One region of the Streptomyces sp. NPDC050806 genome, then DNA from elsewhere that is predicted to be linked to it. Evidence: riboswitches for the same ligand, from Rfam matches in the RefSeq annotation. Region 1 holds a riboswitch; the other holds the start of a gene.
The links. A riboswitch is a leader RNA that binds a small molecule or an ion and turns the genes downstream of it on or off. The one in region 1 is predicted to bind thiamine pyrophosphate.

Region 1 (9,676 bases):
GACGATCGCTACCCCCGACGGCTCGTGCGACGCCTTCGTCGCGCGCCCGGCGGGGGACGGCCCGCACCCCGCGGTGCTGTTCTACATGGACGCCATCGGCCTGCGTCCGGTGTTGGAGGACATGGCCCGCGAGCTGGCCTCCCACGGGTACTACGTACTGGTGCCCAACCTCTTCTACCGCAGCGGCCCGGCGCCCGTGGTGGAGGTGGGCGACCTCTCGACCCCGGAGCGCCGGGCGGAGTTCTTCGGGAAGGTCATGCCGCTGGTCCACGCGCTGACGCCGGACTTGGCGCTGCGCGACGCCGAGAGCTACCTCGGCTTCCTGGCCGCCCAGGACCAGGTCGGCAGCGGCCCGGTGGGGCTGACGGGCTACTGCATGGGCGGGGTGCTCTCCCTGCGCACCGCGGCGCGGTTCCCCGACCGGGTGGCCGCGGCGGCGAGCTTCCACGGCGGCCACCTCGCCACGGAGGCGCCGGACAGCCCGCACCGGTCGGCCGGTGACGTCCGCGCCGAGCTGTACTTCGGGCACGCCTCCGAGGACGACTCCATGAACGCCGAGCACATCTCCCGGCTGGAGACCGCGCTCGACGCCGCTGGCGTGACGTACCGCTCCGAGGTGTACCCGGACACCGTCCACGGCTTCACCATGTCCGACACCGCCGCGTACAGCGAGGCGGGCCTGGCCCGGCACTGGGAAGCGCTGCTGGACCTCTTCGCCCGTACGCTGAAGCAGGCCTGACGATGCGTCACGCGACGCGGCGCTACCCGGCGCGCAGCACCTGCGCGACGACCGGTCCCGCCGCGTCGCCGCCGTGGCCGCCCGACTGGACGAGCGCCGCGGCCGCGAGGTCGCCGCTGTAGCCGGTGAACCAGCTGTTGGACCGGGACTGCCCGTCCTTCTCGGCGGAGCCGGTCTTCGCGCCCTTCGCCCCGCCGACGCCCGCCATCGCGGCCACGGCCGTGCCCCGGCCGACGGTCGCCGCGTGCATCATCTGCCGCAGCTGCCGGGTGACGGACGGGGGCAGCGGGCGCGCGGTCGCCAGGGTCCGGCCGTCCAGCGACTGCGGTACGAGGACGGGCTGCCGGAAGCCGCCGTTGACGACGGTCGCGGTCACCGACGCCACGGCCAGCGGCGACATCTGCACCTTGCCCTGGCCGATGTACGAGGCGGCGGATTCCACCCCGGACGACTCCGGGACGCTGCCGTCGAAGGACGGCAAGCCGGTCTGCCAGTCCCCGCCGAGGCCGAAGGAGTCGCGGGCCGTCCGGCCCAGCGCGGTGCCCGCGACGCCCCGGTCGTTGAGCGGCTTGACCGCCTTGATGAACGCGGTGTTGCAGGACCGGGCGAAGGCATCGGTGAGGGTGCCGTCCGCGATCGAGAAGTCGTCCAGGTTGTGGAAGGTGTAGCCCTCCCAGCTGACGGTGGGCGGGCAGGCGACCTTGGCGTTCGCGTCCGCGACCCCGTTCTCGATCATCATCGCGGCCGTGACGATCTTCATGGTGGAGCCGGGCGCCACCTTGCCCAGCATCGCCGCGTTGTAGCCGTCCGCGCGGTTGTTGGCCACCGCCCGGATCTCGCCCGTGCTCGGCCGGACCGCCACCACCGACGACTCCGGATAGGACTTCGCCGCCCGCTCCGCCGCCGCCTGCACGTCCGCGTCCAGCGTCGTGTGCAGCGTCCCGGCCCGGCCCTTGCGGAGGGTGAGCAGGGTGCGCGCGGGCTCGCCCGACGCGTTGTCGATGCGCAACTCGATGCCGGCCGTGCCGCCGGCCTTCCTGCCGTACTTCTCCCGCAGGCCGTCCAGCAGCGGGCCCAGCGAGGGGTACTCCTCCTTGGTCAGCGTCCGCCCCGCGTGGTCGACGGCCCGGATCTCCGGTGTCTCGCTCGCCCCCGTCACCAGGTACTCGCCGTCCCTGAGCTGCGGGTGCAGCACCGAGGACCGCCAGTCCACCAGCGGCTTGTGCGTGGTCCGGCCCCGCACGATCCGCAGTTCCGAGGCGTACGACAGGGGCTTGGTCCGCCCGTCGTACGACACCTCGGCCTTGACGGTGTACGGAACGGTCGTGCCGCTCCGCTCACCGGGCTTGATCACGACGTGGGTGAAGTGCGCCTGGTCATGGAATCCGGCCAGTTCGGTGCGGGCGACCGCCTGGTTGTCCGTGAGGCCGGCGGCGGTGGCGTTGTCGCCCTTCGCCCATGCGGCGAGGAAGGCCGTGGCCGTCTTCGTCGTCTCGTCGGCGCTCGGCGGCCCGGTCCGTACCGGCGCCGCCTGTGCCGTGGTCTCCGAACCGCCGTACCCCATGACGCCGTTGACCAGGTTGTAGCCGAGGTACAGCACGCCCCCGCCCACGACGGTCAGCACCCCGCCGACAATGGTGATCTTCACCCCGCTGCGCATCCGCGCTCCCTCCCCTGAGTGCCTCTTGAACAAGTTCAAGAGGGCAACGAGAGGTACGGTACGGGGCAGATGGGGTGACCGAGGCATTCGAACGGAAGTCCGTTATGGGATAGCGATCTACGGATACCGTTCCGGAGCGGGGCGGTCCGTTCGGCGGCGGGCCGCGTCTGCTCGGCGCCGACCGGGCGACGGCCTCCGGCGCCCGTTGCACCGCCGGTGCCGAAGCGGCCTCGTACTCGATGGAGCACTCCACCTCGTGGTGGGCGCACAGGACTTCGGCCAGCCGTACGAGCGCCGCGGTGTCGCCGGCCCGGCCCACCCGGTGCAGATCGACGACCACGTTGCCGCTGCCGGGACGGATGACGGCGTTGAGCAGCCGCCCCAGATGCGGTTCGGCCGTCGGGCGGATCGGGCGGTGCACCTCGATGACGGTGCGGTCGGCGTACCGGCGTACCGCGACCGGGGACGGCCCGGTCGGCGCGGCGGCGGGACCGGACAGCGCGGCACCGCCCGCCACGGGCGGCCGGGCGGAAACCGGCACGAGCTGTGTGCGGAGACGGTGGCGAACAGCGGCCCACCACGGGTGCAGGGAAGGAGCGGTCCACGTCATCGCGGTCTCCCTCGGCATCAGGACCTGCTGGGACTAGCCGTCGCGGCCCGCCGTGGCGCGACGCGGGGGCGACGCGGGAGCGACTGGGATTCTGCCACCGCCGGCGGTCGGCGGGCATGGGCCGGTCGGCCTCTGGACAGCGGGCCGGAGGGCCTGTCGGGCGCGTTGCCGGGGTACTCCGACAGGCCCTGCCGGAAGCCGGGCGCGGGCGGTGGCTTTCGGCCGATGCCGGGCCCCGGGGGCCGCGCGTGGCTTTCATGGTCCAGCGGCGCAACAGCCGCCCGGCGTGCGGCTCCGCCGGGCGCGCTGTGCCGGCGCCCGGTCGTCTCCAGGAAGGGAGAACGTTTCACATGCTCTCGGGATCCACCGCAGTCGCGGCCACCGGTTCGTATGTCGTCTCGATCGCCGACACGGCCGGGGAGATACGGGCCGCCCAGCGGCTGCGCCAACGGGTCTTCGCCGAGGCGAAGGGAGCAACCGCACGCACCCGGCGCGCGGGCCGTGAAGCCGACGGATCCGACGCGTCGGCGGACCATCTGATCGTGACGGCCACGGCGAGCGGCGACGTGGTCGGTACCTGCCGGCTGCTGCCGCCGGGCCGCGCCGAAACCCTGCGCGCGGAGGACGAGTTCGACCTCCGCGCACTCCAGCCGCTGCGCGGCCGGCTGGTGGAGGCGGGCCGCTCGTGCGTCGACCCCGGACACCGGACCGGCACGGTGCTCGACCTGATGTGGGCCGGACTCGCGCGGTACGTCCTGCTGAACGGCGCCCGTTACCTGGCCGGGTGCGCGTCCGTCCCGCTGGACGACGGCGGCCAGGCCGCGTCCAGCGCCTGGCTGCTCGGCAACGTGAAGCACTGCGTACCGGTCGAGCTGCGGGTCCACCCGTACCGCCCCTGGACGCCGAAGGGCGTGAGCGAGAACGAGCCGAGTTACGCGCTGCTGCCGCCGCTGCTCCGCGGCTGCCTGCGGGCCGGCGCGTGGATGTGCGGAGCGCCGGCGCACGACCCGGACTCCGGTGTCGCGGACTTCTTTCTCCTGCTGGACACGGAACGGATGGACGACCGCCACCGACGCCACTTCCCGGGGGAGTAAGGGTTTTCCCGGAGGGCCAGGGGTTCGCCCTGACACCGCGGAACCGTGCTCCTCCGGCCGGTGGAACCGGCCCCTGACGAAGGTCGGGGGCGGGCTCCGATCTTCGGGCACTGTGGCGCCACGCACCCCGCTCCTACCGTCGGTTCGGAAGGGTGCGTGGCCGCCGAGGACCGGCTCCCACGCCGCGGAAACCCAGTGAACCGGAGACGCGAGACCATGCCGACGATGCCACCCGCCACCACCGGGACCAGCACCTACGTCACCTCCCTCGCGGACTCCACCGCGCAGGCGCGGGCCGCCCAGCGCCTCCGTCACCTGGTGTTCGGCGAGGAATTGGGCGCCACCCTCGATCCGGCCCTTGCCGGTCACGACACCGACGCCTTCGACGACCTCGCCGACCACCTGATCGTCACCGAGGCCGCCACCGGCGACGTGGTCGGCACCTACCGGCAGCTGCCGCCCGGCCGTACCGAACGCGCCTGCTCCGTCGGCGAGTTCGACCTCGGTGCGCTGGCCGGCATCCGCTCCTCGATGATCGAGGCGGGCCGCTCCTGCGTCCACCCCGACCACCGCTCGGGCGCGGTGATCAACCTGATGTGGGCCGCGCTCGCCCGCTACGTCCTGCTGTCCGGCCACCGCTACCTCGCGGGCTGCGCCTCCGTATCGCTCGGCGACGGCGGAGCGGACGCGGCGAGCGCCTGGTCCCTGTGCGCCGCCAAGCCCTCCCTCCCCCGCGTCCCGCCGCTCTTCCGGGGCTACCTGCGGCTCGGCGCCCGGGTGTGCGGAGCGACCGCGCACGCCGTGCCCCTCGTGCCCCGCGCCGAGCGGGCCCGCCGGTACGCGGCCCTGGCCCGCGGCGCGGCGGCTGGACCGCGCCTCGCCGACCCCCGGATCATGCGGCTCCGGGCCCGCGCCGTGCTCCGCGCGCTCGGCCTGCGGCTGGAGACCAGTACGCCGGCGCTCAGTGTGCCGCGCGGTCCCGGCGGCCCCGGCACGCTGATCGTCGCGGACCACATCTCCTGGCTCGACGTCATCGCCGTGCTGGCGGTGGAGTCCGCCACCCCGCTGGCCAAGCGCGAGGTCGCCGGGTGGCCGTTCTTCGGCACGCCGGCGCGCAGAGCCGGGACGGAGTTCATCGACCGGGACGGGCTGCGCACGCTGCCGCGTACCGTCGGCCGGCTCGCCGCCACGCTCCGCGCCGGCCGCTCGGTCCTGGTGTTCCCGCAGGGCACGACCTGGTGCACGGAGACCGGCGGCTTCCGGCGGGCGACGTTCCAGGCCGCGCTCGACGCCGGGGCGCCCGTCCGCCCGGTGACGATCACCTACGCGCAGCACGGCGCGCCCAGCACCGTGGCCGCGTTCCTCGGCGAGGAGGACTTCGCCGGCTGTCTGCACAGAGTGATCGGCGCCGACGGCCTCACGGTACGGGCGACCGCGCACCCCCGGCTGGAGCCCGCGGGGGACCGGCGCGCGCTGGCCGCCGAGGCGCACGCAGCGATCCGCGGCAGCCGGCCGCCGGTCCATGTCTGAGCTGTTCGGCCAGTTCGCCGAGCTGGTCAAGACGCAGCTGGACTCGCCCTGGCTCTGGCTGATCGTGCTGCTGGTGGCCGGCCTGGACGCGCTGCTGCCGTTCATGCCGAGCGAGACGACGGTGGTGACGGTGGCCGTGCTGACCGGCCCCGACCTTCCGCAGCTCGCGCTGCTGGCCGTGGTCGCCGCGCTGGGCGCGCTGGGCGGCGACTGCCTCGGTCACTGCATCGGCCGCTGGGCAGGGCCGAAGGCGATCGGCCGGCTGCTCCGCGGCGAGAAGGGGCGGCAACGGTACGCATGGGGGCGTGCCATGGTCGGGCGGCACGCCACGTCGCTGGTGGTCGCGGGCCGCTTCCTGCCCGGCGGGCGGGTGGCGTCCGCGCTGTCCACCGGCAGCCTGCGCTTCCCGTTCCGCCGCTTCGTGCTGCTGGACGCGGCAGGCGCCGCGCTGTGGGCGGTCCTCAGCACGGCCATCGGGTACCTCGGCGGCGCGGCCTTCGCCGAGGACCCGGTGAAGGGACTGCTGCTCGCCTTCGCGCTGGCCCTGGTGATCGTCGGACTGCTGGAGGCCACCCGCCGGCTGGTCGCCCGACGCCGGGGCGCCGCGTCCGGCCGCACGACCGTCGTCGCCGGCACCGTCCCCCCTGCCGCCGAGGACACGCTCCTGCCGGATGCCTCCGAGGGCTCGCTCCTGCCGGACGGCCCGAGGGATGGCCCGACGGACGGCCCGACGGCGGTACGGGCGGACCGGTACAACCGAGGCGCGTGACGGGTGGGTGCGCTGGGATGTCCCCGTCCCTGCCCGTCAGGTGGCACCGGCCGAGTACCGGCCGAGCTGAGGTGCGTCACGGGCGGGCGCGCGGGGAAGTCCCCGCCCGTGTCCGTCAGCCGGTACTGGCCGAGCTGACTTGCGTCACGGGCGGGCGCCGGGAGAACCCGCCCGTCAGGCCCTACCGGACCAGGCCTTCGCGTACGCGCGTGCCGCGGTCCGCGGTTCGGGGGCGGCGCAGATGCCCGAGACGATCGCACCGCCCGCCGCGCCCGTGGCCCGCAGCAGCGGCATGTCCGCCACCGTCACCCCGCCGATCGCGACCGCCGGGAGCGGGGTGGGCAGCGCCAGCCGGCCGAAGCCCTCGACGCCCAGCTCCGGCGGCGCGTCCGCCTTGGTACGGGTCGCGTGCAGCGCGCCGATGCCGACGTAGTCGACCCGGGCCGGTTCCTTGGCGGCGGCCCGCAGCTCCTCCTCCGTCGCGGCGCTCAGCCCGATCACCGCGTCCGGCCCGACGAGCGAGCGGACGGCGGCCACCGGCAGGTCGGACTGGCCGACATGAACCCCGGTCACCCGCGCCCCGGCCGCACGCGCCGCGAGGTACACGTCCACCCGGTCGTTGACGAACAGCGCGACCCGTTCCGGCAGCACCGCGGCGATCCGCACCACCGTCTCCAGGAAGACCCGTGCGTCGGTGTCCTTCTCGCGCACCTGCACGGCGGTGACGCCGCCCGCCACGGCCTCGGCGACCGTGCCCGGTACGTCCCGGCCGCACGCCGCGGCCTGCGCCGCGTCCGTGACCAGGTACACGGAGAGGTCGGGGTGCGCGGCCGGAGTGCCGTCAGCGGGAGTGCCGTTCACGCCCACGAGATCGCCGCCCGCTTGCCGAGCGTCTCCTCGTCCAGGCCGTACAGCGCGTCCAGGAAGGCGGCCGCGAAGCTCCCGGGTCCGCCGCTGCGCTCCGCCGCGATCTCGGCGGCCACGGTGTAGACCGCCACGGCGGCGGTCGCGGCGGCGAGCCGGTCGGCCCGCGCCGCGTCCTCCGGCGTGGTCGGCGGCGCGAACGCCGCGAGCACCGCGCCCAGCGCGCAGCCGCCGCCGGTCACCCGCGTCAGCAGCGGGTCCCCGTTGGCGACGCGTACGGCCCGCTCGCCGTCGGTGAGCAGGTCGACGGGGCCGGAGACCGCGACCACGGCACCCGTGGCGCGGGCCAGCTCACCCGCGGCGGCGGCCGCCGACTCGACCTCGTCGGTGGCGTCCACGCCGCGCCCGCCGCCGCCGGTCCCGGCAACCGCGATGATCTCCGAGGCGTTGCCGCGGACGACGGCCGGGCCCTGGGCGACGAGTTCGCGCGCCAGCGCGGTCCGCACGGGCAGCGACCCGACCGCGACCGGGTCCAGCACCCAGGGTGTGCCGGCGGCGGCCGCCGAAGCGACCGCCTCGGTCATGGCCGCGCGCTGCTCGGCGTGCGGGGTGCCCAGGTTGACCAGCACCCCGGAGGCGGCGCCGGCGAACGGGCCGGCCTCCTCGGGGATGTCCACCATCGCCGGGGCCGCGCCCAGTGCGAGCAGGACGTTCGCCGTGAAGTTGGCGACCACCTGGTTGGTGAGGCACTGGACCAGTGGTGTTTCATGGCGTACGCGGTTGAGGGCCTGCCGGGTGAAGGCGAGCAGGTCGTCGGCCGGACGCGTCATAGGGGCATTCCTCCGTGACATTCCCTTCGCTGGTGCGATCCAGATCAGGTTCGACGGGTGTGATCTCAGCCCTTGAGATGGGGCACCCCGTGTCTCGTGTGCCTCACCATGCTACCCGCACCCCGTTCCCGATCGGGAACCCCGACCTCTGGAAACCCCATGACCATCGAGAGGCCCGTCTTCGACGGGCGCATGCCCGCCGGAGCCGGCGATCTGTCCGTCGAGCGGCACGGCATCGGCCCGGTGCCGGAGGGCAACCGCTACGGCCGGCCCGGCCGCCTCTTCACCGTGTGGTTCGCGCCCAACCTGACCATGACCGGCGTGTTCACCGGCACCGTCGGCATCGGCCTCGGGCTCGACTTCTGGACGGCGTTCGCCGCGATGGCGCTCGGCACGCTGCTCGGCGCCGCCCCGTCCGCGTACCTCGGCACGTGGGGGAGTCTCACCGGTACCGGCCAACTCCCGCTCTCCCGGCTGGCGTTCGGCCGCGGTGTCGTACTGCCCGGCGTCCTCCAATGGCTGTCCTCCATCGCCTGGGACGCACTGATCGGACTGTTCGGCGGGGATGCGCTGGCCCGGCTGGTGGGCTGGCCGTTCTGGCTGGGTGCGCTGACGGTGCTGCTGCTCCAGGGCGTCGTCGGCGTCCTCGGGTACGAGGCCATCCACCGCCTCCAGACCGTGATGACCTTCGTGCTGGGTGCGGCCTTCCTCGCCCTCAGCGTCAAGCTCCTGAACGGTGTTCCGCTGCCGTCGGCCGCCAGCGCGCACGGCGCGGACCGGGCCGGCGCGTTCCTGCTGACCACCACCGTCGCGCTGAGCCTGGCGATCTCCTGGGCGCCGTACGCCTCGGACTTCAGCCGGTACCTGCCGCGCTCGGCGTCCCGGCAGCGGATGTTCTGGTACACGCTGCTCGGCATGGCCGCCGCGTACCTCTGGGTGCAGACGCTCGGCCTGTGGGCCGCGGGCCTGTTCACCGACCAGACGGCGGCGGGCGTGCAGGAACTGCTCGGTGGCGGGGCGCTCGGCGCCTTCGGGCTGCTGGCCATCGCCGCGTCCGCGGTGTGCAGCAACGCCATGAACGACTACAGCGGCTCGCTGGCGCTGCAGACGGCGGGCGTGCGCATCCCCCGGCCGCTCGCCGCGGCCGTCGCCGCCGTGCTCGGTTTCCTGCTCGTGCTGTGGATGCACGCCGCCGACACCACGGCCCGTTTCCAGAACGTGCTGCTCTTCGTCGGTTACTGGATTCCCGGCTTCATCGGTGTCGTCGTGGTCGACTGGCTCGCCCGCGCGAGGGCGCGCGGCGGCCGGCCGGTCGAGGTGCACGAGGAATTCGCCCGTCCGCAGCCGTGGTGGCCGGCGGTGCTCGCCTTTGTAGGTGCGTTCGCCGTCGCGGTGCCCTTCATGAACACTTCGCTGTACGTCGGCCCGGTCGCCGAGGCGCTGCACGGCGCGGACCTGGCGTACTACGTGGCCTTCGTCGTCTCGGTGGCGGTCTACGCGCCGCTTCGGCTGCGCCGCGCACGCCGCGACTGACCTCTGCCGGACACAACAAAACCCCGGTCGCATTGGCGGCCGGGGTG
Region 2 (9,676 bases), on a different contig from region 1:
CCGTCCACCCGCCTCACGCCCCTGGCGCAGATCGCTCAGAAGGCGGGCCGCTCCGGGTCCAGCTCGGCCAGACCCGCGGCCGGCGAGGACGCCTCGGCGAAGTGGCGGCGCGGAATCCGGCCCGCCCGGTACGCCAGTCGGCCCGCCTCGACCGCGTGCCGCATGGCGTGCGCCATCAGGACCGGCTCCTGCGCCCTGGTCACCGCCGAGGCCAGCATCACCGCGGCGCACCCCAGCTCCATCGCCTGCGCGGCGTCCGAGGCCGTGCCGGCCCCGGCGTCCAGGATGACCGGCACCCCGGCCCGCTCGGTGATCAGCTGGAAGTTGTGCGGGTTGCGGATGCCGAGCCCGGAGCCGATGGGGGAGCCCAGCGGCATGATCGCCGCGCAGCCCACGTCCTCCAGCTTGCGTGCCAGCACCGGGTCGTCGTTGGTGTACGGCAGGACGGTGAACCCGTCGTCGACCAGCGTCTCGGCCGCGTCCAGCAGCTCCACCGGGTCCGGCAGCAGGGTCCGCTCGTCGGCGACGACCTCCAGCTTCACCCAGTCCGTGCCGAGCGCCTCACGGGCCAGCCGGGCGGTGAGCACCGCCTCGCCGGCGGTGTAGCAGCCCGCGGTGTTCGGCAGTGTCCGGATGCCGTGCCTGTTCAGTACGGAGAGCACCGAACCCTGCACCGTCGGGTCCAGCCTGCGCATCGCCACGGTGGTCAGCTCGGTGCCCGAGGCGAGCAGCGAGCGCTCCATGATGTCCAGGCTCGGCGCACCGCCGGTCCCCATGATCAGCCGGGAGCGGACGGCGGTACCGGCGATGACCAGCGGGTCCGCCGCGGGCGCCGCCTCGGGGGCGGCCGTCTCTTCGAGGGTGTGCGTTTCGGTCATCTGTACGGATCAGCCTCCCTGTACTGCGGTGAGCACCTCGATGCGGTCCCCGGCACCGAGCGGGGTCGCCGGCCACTGGCCGCGCGGCACGACCTCCTCGTTGACGGCCGCGGCCACCCCGCCGGCAGCGGTGGTCAGCGTCGCCACGAGCCGGTCGAGCGGCAGCCCTGCCGGTACCTCGCGGGGCTCGCCGTTCACGGAGACGGTCACGGGCGCCGGCCCGGAGGCGGCTTCGGGTGCCTGCTGGAGGGTCATGCGGTCTGCTCCTGAAGTGCGGCGCGCTGCGCCGAAGAGGGGGAAGAGGCGACTGCGGGCCCGAAGCGCAGCGGCGTGAAGGGCCGCGCCTCTTCGGGCAGCTCGCCGGCGGTCAGCGCGTGGGCCATGATGTCGCCGGTGACCGGGGTGAGCAGCACGCCGTTGCGGAAGTGGCCGGTGGCCATCAGGAGGCCGGGCAGCGCGCTGGGGCCGAGGAGCGGCGCGTTGTCGGGCGAGCCCGGACGCAGCCCGGCGATCGTCTCGACCAGCGGCAGCTCCGTGATGCCCGGCACCAGCTCGTGCGCGTCGCGCAGCAGCTCGTAGACGCCGCCCGCGGTCACCGTGGTGTCCCAGCCCAGCTCCTCACTGGTGGCGCCGACGACCATGTCACCGTTCTCGCGCGGCACCAGGTAGAGCGGGCCGCCGCGTACGACGGCGCGCACGGTGCGGGAGAGGAACGGGCCGTACGCGGCGGGGATCTTCAGCCGCAGCACCTGGCCCTTGACCGGCCGGACCGGCGGCCGCACGTGCTCCGGCACCCCGGCCAGCAGTCCGCTGAAGCTGCCGGCCGCCAGCACGACCTGCCCGGCCGGCAGCGGCGTGCCGTCCGCCAGCTCGACGCCCGTGGCCCGGCCGTCGGCGACGGAGAGCCGTCCGGCCCGGTCCCGTACGAACGCCACCCCGGCCCGCTCGCAGGCCGTCAGCAGGGCCGTGGCGAGCCGCCGCGGGTCGATCTGGTGGTCACCGTCCACCCGGAGTCCGCCGCGCACACCCGGCGCGAGCATCGGTTCGAGCTTCCGGCACTCGCGGCCCGTCAGCCACTCCGAGTCCAGGCCGCAGCGGTGCTGCAGCGCGTGCAGCTCGCGCAGGTGGGCGCGGTCGTCGGCGTCCAGGGCCACGGCGAGCGTGCCGCACCGCCGGTACCCCAGCTCCCGGCCGCTCGCCTCGGCCAGCTCGGCGGCGAACGCCGGGTAGCGCGCGGCAGAGTCGAGATTCAGCCCAAGGAGCGTTTCTTCGCCGTAATGCAGCTCGGTGACGGCGGCCAGCATGCCGGCCGCGACGCGCGCCGCGCCGCCGCCCGGCGCCGGATCCACGACCGTCGTGCGCAGGCCCCGCTGGGCGGCGCGCCAGGCCGTCACGAGCCCCGCCAGACCGCCCCCGACGATCACCACGTCGGGGTGCCCGGAAGCCGTCCCCGGCGACATACGTGCAGGTGGATGCATGAGTGTCCAGCCCCTCCCTTCGCCGGCATGACCCGGATCAGGTTCGTACGGTCGGAGGCCGCCGCAGCCTCCCTCTCAGCCCGGTGCGTCCGGGCTCCCGCGAGTACAGATGCCGTCAGAGTAGTACGCGTGCCCGACGCGTCGTAAGGGTGCTCTGCGCGGCCGGACCGTGACCCTGTGTCAGAGATCTCGTCGCGCGGTGCTGAGCCAGTCGAAGGACCGCGTCCTAGAGTGATCGAGTGAGCCAGCAGAGCAAGTACTCGCGGACCCCCGACCGCTCGCGCCGCGTCGTCATCGTCGGCGCGGGGATGGCGGGCGTGCAGACCGCCGTTGCCCTGCGCGAACAGGGCTGGCGCGGCACGATCACCCTGCTCGGCGCCGAACCCCACCCGCCCTACGACCGGCCGCCGCTCTCCAAGGCGGTGCTGCTGGGCAAGGCGGACGGCTCGGCCTTCGACGTCGACTTCGCCTCCCTCGGCATCGACCTGGAGCTCGGCCGGCGGGTCACCGGACTCGCCGCCGACGCGCACGAGGTGCTGACGGACACCGGCCCCGTTCCGTACGACTGCCTGGTCATCGCCACGGGGGCCGAGGCGACCACCCTCCCCGGGAGCGAGGGCGTCCCGGGCGTCCACGTGCTGCGCACCCTGGACGACGCCGAGCGGCTGCGCCCGGTGCTCTCGGCGCAGCAGCGCGTCGTGGTGGTGGGCGCCGGCTGGATCGGCGCGGAGTTCGCCACCGCCGCCCGTGAGGCCGGCTGCGCGGTCACCGTCGTGGAGGCGGCGGACCGCCCGCTGGCCGGCGCGCTGCCCGAGGAGGTCGCCGCCCACATGGCCCGCTGGTACGCCGACGCGGGCGCCGTGCTCCGTACGGGCACCCGGGTCGCCGCCGTGAAGGAGGGCGCCGTCGTGCTCGCGGACGGCACGTCACTGCCCGCGGACGCCGTGGTGATCGGCATCGGGTCGCGGTGCGCCACCGACTGGCTGGCCGGCTCGGGCGTCGAGCTGTGCGAGGACCGCTCCGTACGGGCCGACGAGCGGCTGCGCACCTCGCTGCCCGATGTGTACGCGGTCGGCGACTGCGCCTCCTTCCCCTCCGCGCGCTACGGGCGCCGCCTCCTCGTGCACCACTGGGACAACGCCCTTCAGGGGCCGCGCACGGTCGCCACGAACATCGCCCGGTGCGAGGCGGAGGGCACGGTGTACGACCCGGTGCCCTACTTTTGGTCGGAGCAGTTCGGCCGCTTCGTGCAGTGCGCCGGGTACAGCCCGGTCGCCGACGAGCTGGTCTGGCGCGGTGACCCGGGGAGCGCGGCGTGGACGGCGCTGTGGCTGCGGGAGGGCGCTCTGGTGGCGCTGCTGGCGGTGGGCAGGCCGCGCGATCTGGCGCAGGGCCGCAAGCTCATCGAGCGCGGCGCCCGGCTGGACCGGGCACGCGCCGCCGACGCCTCGGTGCCGCTGAAGTCGGCTGCGCTGCCCGGGCTCTGAGGAGCGGCCGGACCCCTGGTGTGGCCGGTGGTGTGCACTGATGGCGATGCCCGGCTACCGACTGTCAGTGGGGGATGGCACGCTTGGGGTGTGACCGAGATTGACGCAAAGATCGATGGACTGGTTTCCGCCTGGCTCACGCTTCCCGACATCGCCGAGGAGTTCGGCGTCGAGGTGACGCGGGTCCGGCAGCTGGTCAAGGAGGGCCAGCTGATCGCGGTGCGCCGCGGTGAGAACAGGGCCCTCCATGTGCCGGCCGAGTTCATCAAGGACGGAAAGGTCGTCAAGGGCCTGGTGGGGACGCTGACGCTCCTCCGGGACGACGGCTTCACCGACGAAGAGATGCTGGAGTGGCTGTTCACCGCCGATGAGACCCTGCCGGGCACGCCGGCGCAGGCGCTGCGTGAGAATCGCGGCACGGAGGTGAAGCGCCGGGCGCAGGCGCTCGCCGTCTGACACACCCGTCATCACCGCCGTAACCGCAGGGCGTACGGACCGGCAGATCCGGTCCGTACGCCCGGACTGGGGGGAGCACCCGATGAGCACCGCACGACAGGCCCTGTCCGACGCCCGGCTGTACCTCTGCACGGGGGCACGCAAGGAGCAGGGCGATCTGCCGGAGTTCCTGGACGCCGTGCTCTCCTCGGGCGTGGACATCGTGCAGTTGCGCGACAAGGGCATGGAGGCCGGCGAGGAGCTGACCCACCTGGAGGTCTTCGCCGACGCCTGCAAGCGGCACGGCAAGCTGCTCGCGGTCAACGACCGCGCGGACGTCGCGCACGCCATCGGCTCCGACGTGCTCCACCTCGGCCAGGGCGACCTGCCGGTCCCGGCGGCCCGCGCCGTCCTCGGTGACGACGTGCTCATAGGCCGCTCCACGCACGCGGAGGCGGAGGTCGACGCCGCCCTGACCGCGCCGGGCGTGGACTACTTCTGCACGGGCCCCTGCTGGCCCACCCCCACCAAGCCCGGGCGGCACGCCCCGGGCCTGGACCTCGTGCGGTACACCGCCGCGCAGAGCCCCGCACGTCCCTGGTTCGCCATCGGCGGCATCGACGCGGACAACCTGGACGAGGTGCTGGCCGCAGGCGCCCGCCGCGTCGTGGTGGTGCGCGCGATCACCGAGGCGGCGGACCCCGGCGCCGCCGCGGCCGCGCTGGCGAAGCGGATCCGCGCGTACGACGTCTGACGCGCGACGCGCACCCGGAGTGACGGCGCACGCATACGGAGCGTCACGAAGTCCGGGGCAGTGAGCAGTGGTCTGACGTGAAGTGTCCGACTGGTGAACAGGAGCCCGGCAAACCGGGGCATTTCGCAAGGCGTGGTTGGGGGGCTGCCAGGCCGGTGGTTAACCTGCCGGTATGGCCCTAGGTACCCCTTCCACCAGGACTGACCGCGCGCGTACGGTGCGTGAACTGCTCGCATCGGGCAAGCGGTCCTATTCGTTCGAGTTCGCCGCCCCCAAGACCGAGAAGGGCGAGCGGACTCTGTGGAAGGCCATTCGCCGGATCGAGGCCGTCGCGCCGACCTTCGTGTCGGTGACGTACGGCGCCGGCGGCACCTCCCGTGAGGGCACCGTCCGCGCGACCGAGCGGATCGCCACGGACACCACCCTCACCCCGGTCGCCCACCTGACCGCGGTCAACCACTCCCTCGCCGACCTGCGGAACATCATCGGCCAGTACGCAGGCGCCGGGATCCGCAACATGCTCGCGCTGCGCGGCGACCCGCCCGGCGACCCGATGGGCGAGTGGGTGCGCCACCCCGAGGGCATCGAGTACGCCGCCGAGCTGGTCCGGCTGATCAAGGAGTCCGGCGACTTCTGCGTCGGCGTCGCGGCCTTCCCCGAGATGCACCCGCGCTCGACCGACTGGGACACCGACATCCGGCACTTCGTGGACAAGTGCCGTGCGGGCGCCGACTTCGCGATCACCCAGATGTTCTTCAACGCAGAGGACTATCTGCGCCTTCGTGACCGGGTGGCCGCCGCCGGTTGCGAAACGCCGATCATCCCGGAGATCATGCCCGTCACGAACGTCCGGCAGATCGAGCGGTTCGCCCAGCTCAGCAACGCGGCATTCCCGCCGGAGCTGGCGGATCGCATCCTTGCGGTCAAGGACGATCCGGCGGCGGTACGCTCCATTGGCATCGAGTACGCCACGGAGCTGTGCGCACGCTTGACCGCCGAGGACGTTCCCGGGTTGCACTTCATTACCCTGAACCACTCCACGGCGACGCTGGAAATCTACGAGAATCTGGGTCTGCACCAGCAGACCTGACCACGTGCCCGCAGCGGCGGAAACAGGGGCGTACATGGGCTGGACGATCCTCTACATCGCGTTCGGCATCGTGGCGCTCTGGCTGCTGAGCGAGGTACTGCTCCAGTACAAGGCCCGGCTGCGCTGGCGGCTCCTCGCCTTCACCGGCTTCCTCGGCGTCGTCATCGGTGTGGTCCTGCCGTCGATCGTGGTCATCGCGATCGGCGCCGCGGCCTTCGCTGTGGGCCAGACCTACGTCACGCTCTCCTTCCGCCGCGGCTTCACGATGGGCTGGGCGCTGGCCGCGGGGAGACCGAAGGTCGGCCGCCGCCGACGCGGCGGCTCCCCGGCCGCGGCCGGCACCGCCCCGGACGCCTCGGCGCCGCAGACCGGCCCGGACCCGGCCGACGGCTATGACGGCTACGACGGCCCGCGGGAGAACGCGGCGGGCCACGGCGACGACGCCGACGGGGTGCCGGGCGGGTACGACAGCCCCGCGGGCCACGCCCCCGACGCCGCCGGCCCGTACGCGGACGCCTACGACGCCCGCCCGGGCGGCTATGCCGATCCGTACGCCGACGCCACCGGGGTCACGCCGGTCTACGCCCCGGAGCCGATGCCCGACGAGACCGGCCAGTACGGCATATACAGCACCGACGCCCGGCCCGGCCACCCGCAGCACGACCCGTACGGCGGCTACTACGAGCCCGCCGCCGCCCACGACGGCTACGCCGACCCCTACGGCGGCTACGGCTACGGCGACGGCCACGGTGGCTACGCGGACCCGTACGCGCAGCAGGATCCCTACGGCGGCGGCGCCTACGACCCCTATGCGCAGGCCGGCCCGTACGCGCCCGCCGACCCCTACGGCGGGCACGACCCGTACGGCCACGGCGGCCAGGTCCCTCCGCAGTACGGCGGGGGCTACGAGGACCAGCACTACGGAGCGGGCCCCGACACCCCGCCCGGCGGCGTCTGGGTACCCCAGCAGCGCGCGGGCGCCGAGCAGCCCCCGCACCAGCCCGAATACCAGCCGGAGCACCAGGGCTACGGCTACCCGCCCCAGCAGGGGTACGACGGGCAGCAGTACCGCTACTGAGCACGGCGGGCAGCAGTACCGCTGCTGAGCACGGCGGCCCGGTCCGCATGGGCCCGCTGCATGCCGTCGGCTTCCCGAGGAACCCGGCCCGCCTGCCGCTTGCTGCTTCCCACTGTCCGGTTTGGCCCGGCTCGTGGCCGCTGTCACGCGGTGCTGCTGGTGAGACCGGTGCCCGCTGCCGCGCGTTGCCGCTGCTGAGACCAGTGTCGGCTGCTGTGCGCTGCCGTGCGTTGCCGATGGTGAGACCGGCGTCCGCTGCGGCGCCGCGCTGCTACTGCGAGCCGTGCCAGTCGTCGCCGTGCACGACGAGGCCCGCCACCAGCGCGCCGGACATGCCCGCATGGGCCAGGCCGCCGCCGGGGTGGGACCAGCCGCCCGCGGTGTACAGCCCCGGTATCCGCGTGCCGTTGGCGGGGACCAGGGCCCGGCCCTCCAGCCCGGCCAGCGCCGGACCCGGCACCGCGCCGCCCGCCGCGCCCGTGTCGGCGGCGGTGTCCGCCGGCGTCCGTATCCCGCGCCACAGGATCCGGTCCCGCAACCCGGGCACCGCGGCGCCGGCCGCCGCGATCACCCGGTCCGCGAACCCCTCGGCCACACCGTCCGCCGTCCAGTCCACCCCGCCGGCACCGCCCGCCGCGTGCGCGGGGACCGTCACCGTCAGCGTCACCGCCTCGTGGCCGTCATCGGGCCGCTGGGCCGGGTCGTCGGGGCGCAGCACCGTCACCGTGGGCGCCTGCGGCAGCCCGCCGCCCCCGAAGACGGCCGTCAGCTCCGCCTCCCGGTCCGCGGTGTGCACGACCGTACGGTGCGCCGCGTCCGCCGGCCGGCCGCCGCGCAGCGCCAGCAGCACGCTGAACCGCCCGCTCGGGGGCGCCGCCGGCGGCAGCACGTCGCCGGTCCCGCGGACCCGCCCGGCGGCGCCGGGGGAGTCGCCGGTCAGCCGCGCCAGCGTCCACGGGTCGACGCCCGCGACCACCACATCGGCGTCCTCGACGCTCCCGTCGGCCAGCTCCAGCCCGGCCGCCCGGCCGTCCTTGCACACCAGCCGCCGCACCTCGGCCCCGAAGGCGAACTCCACCTTGCGGGCCAGGCAGCGCTCGTACAGCGCGGTGGCCAGCGCGCGCATGCCGCCGCCGACGTACCACGTGCCGAAGGTCTGCTCCATGTACGGCAGGACCGTGGCGCTCGCGGGGGCTTCGCGCGGATCGAAGCCGTACGCCAGCGCGTGGCTCTCCAGCAGCGCGACCAGCCGCGGGTCCTTGAGCTCCAGGGCCGCGACCTCGGCGAGGGTGCGCGCCGGGCGCCGCTTGAGCAGGCCCTTGCGGCCGACGGCGGGATACGGCTCGCGCCCCAGCACCTGCCAGTCGGACCACAGCGGCTCCTCCAGCAGCGGCCGCCGGGTCCGGTCCCAGGCCTCCCGCGCGCGGCCGAGCAGCTCGCTCCAGCGCTCGCCGCCGCCCGCGCCCAGCGCGTGGTCCAGGGCTTCGGTGACCCCGGCCCGTGAGGCGTTCGGCAGGGCGACGTCCGTGCCGTCCGGGAAGACGTGGCGGCTCGCCGGGTCGACCTGCACCAGGTCGACTACGTCTTCCAGCGGTTCCTTGCCGGTCTTGACGAAGAGATCGCGCTGCACGGCGGGGAGGTGCAGCAGACCGGGGCCGGTGTCGAAGCCAAAACCGGCGCGCTCGAACCGCCGCAGCGAGCCCCCGTAGGTCTCGCCGCGCTCCCACACCGCCACCCGGTGGCCCGCGACGGCCAGCCGGGCGGCGGCCGCCATCGCGCCCGTCCCGGCGCCGATCACCGCAATCCGTGCCATGTCCGTGACTTTATCGGCGACCACTGACAACGCCGCCGGGCGGCCTCCCGCGCCGGGGCCCGGACACGAGAACCGGGTCACGAAAACCCGGATGCAACACCGGGGCACGAAAAAGCGCGCTGCCCTGGCACGGATCGTTCCCCCTTCGATCCGACCAGGACAGCGCGTCCCCCGTGCTTCCCCCGTTCCTCCGGGTTTCCCCGGAGCCCCCGTGCTTCCCCCGTACTCCCCGGGATTTCCCGGGGCCCCCGTGCTTCCCCCGTGCTCCCCCGTGGAGCGTGGAGCCCCGTTCCCCCGTGCCCCCCGTGGAGCCCCGTTTCCCCCGTGGCTCCCCCTGCCACGTCGGGGAGGCCGCACCGTTCCGCCGCCCCGTGTCGGCGGTGCCGGTGCCGGCTTCCCCTCCGTGGTCTCCACTCTCCCGTCCGCGCAGGTCGCGGCCCATCCGCGTACCTACTCATCTCCTCCACTGAGTACGGGTACTCAGGGCTGGGTGCTCATCCTCAGGACGGCCCCGGTGCGGCCACGGCACCTGCGCCGCCCTCGCCCTGATGACCGCTCACCCGCCCCTGGAGGAGGCGGGAGAGCGCCGCGTGCACGTCGTCGATCGACCGGTCGGGCTGGAAGGACTGCCAGTCCAGCGCGGCCACCAGCACCATCCCGAAG

Region 2: another riboswitch for thiamine pyrophosphate. It lies ahead of thiO (glycine oxidase ThiO); the one in region 1 lies ahead of thiM (hydroxyethylthiazole kinase).

The regions. Positions count from the first base shown of each region.
Region 1 is NZ_JBVJIF010000010.1:384,112-393,787, forward strand. Features, by position in the region: gene ACZ6WH_RS31165 (dienelactone hydrolase family protein) at 1-739, shown strand, start outside; gene ACZ6WH_RS31170 (penicillin-binding transpeptidase domain-containing protein) at 762-2,399, opposite strand; gene ACZ6WH_RS31175 (GNAT family N-acetyltransferase) at 3,360-4,103, shown strand; partial or broken gene ACZ6WH_RS31180 (GNAT family N-acetyltransferase) at 4,320-4,820, shown strand; partial or broken gene ACZ6WH_RS31185 (lysophospholipid acyltransferase family protein) at 5,103-5,633, shown strand; gene ACZ6WH_RS31190 (DedA family protein) at 5,626-6,402, shown strand; gene thiE (thiamine phosphate synthase) at 6,577-7,263, opposite strand; gene thiM (hydroxyethylthiazole kinase) at 7,260-8,096, opposite strand; TPP riboswitch at 8,100-8,196, opposite strand; gene ACZ6WH_RS31205 (purine-cytosine permease family protein) at 8,256-9,629, shown strand.
Region 2 is NZ_JBVJIF010000003.1:334,308-343,983, reverse strand. Features, by position in the region: gene ACZ6WH_RS10845 (thiazole synthase) at 36-878, opposite strand; gene thiS (sulfur carrier protein ThiS) at 888-1,133, opposite strand; gene thiO (glycine oxidase ThiO) at 1,130-2,356, opposite strand; TPP riboswitch at 2,354-2,467, opposite strand; gene ACZ6WH_RS10830 (NAD(P)/FAD-dependent oxidoreductase) at 2,665-3,843, shown strand; gene ACZ6WH_RS10825 (Rv2175c family DNA-binding protein) at 3,934-4,299, shown strand; gene thiE (thiamine phosphate synthase) at 4,382-5,032, shown strand; gene metF (methylenetetrahydrofolate reductase [NAD(P)H]) at 5,205-6,122, shown strand; gene ACZ6WH_RS10810 (hypothetical protein) at 6,157-7,200, shown strand; gene ACZ6WH_RS10805 (phytoene desaturase family protein) at 7,472-9,013, opposite strand; gene ACZ6WH_RS10800 (TetR/AcrR family transcriptional regulator) at 9,514-9,676, opposite strand, start outside.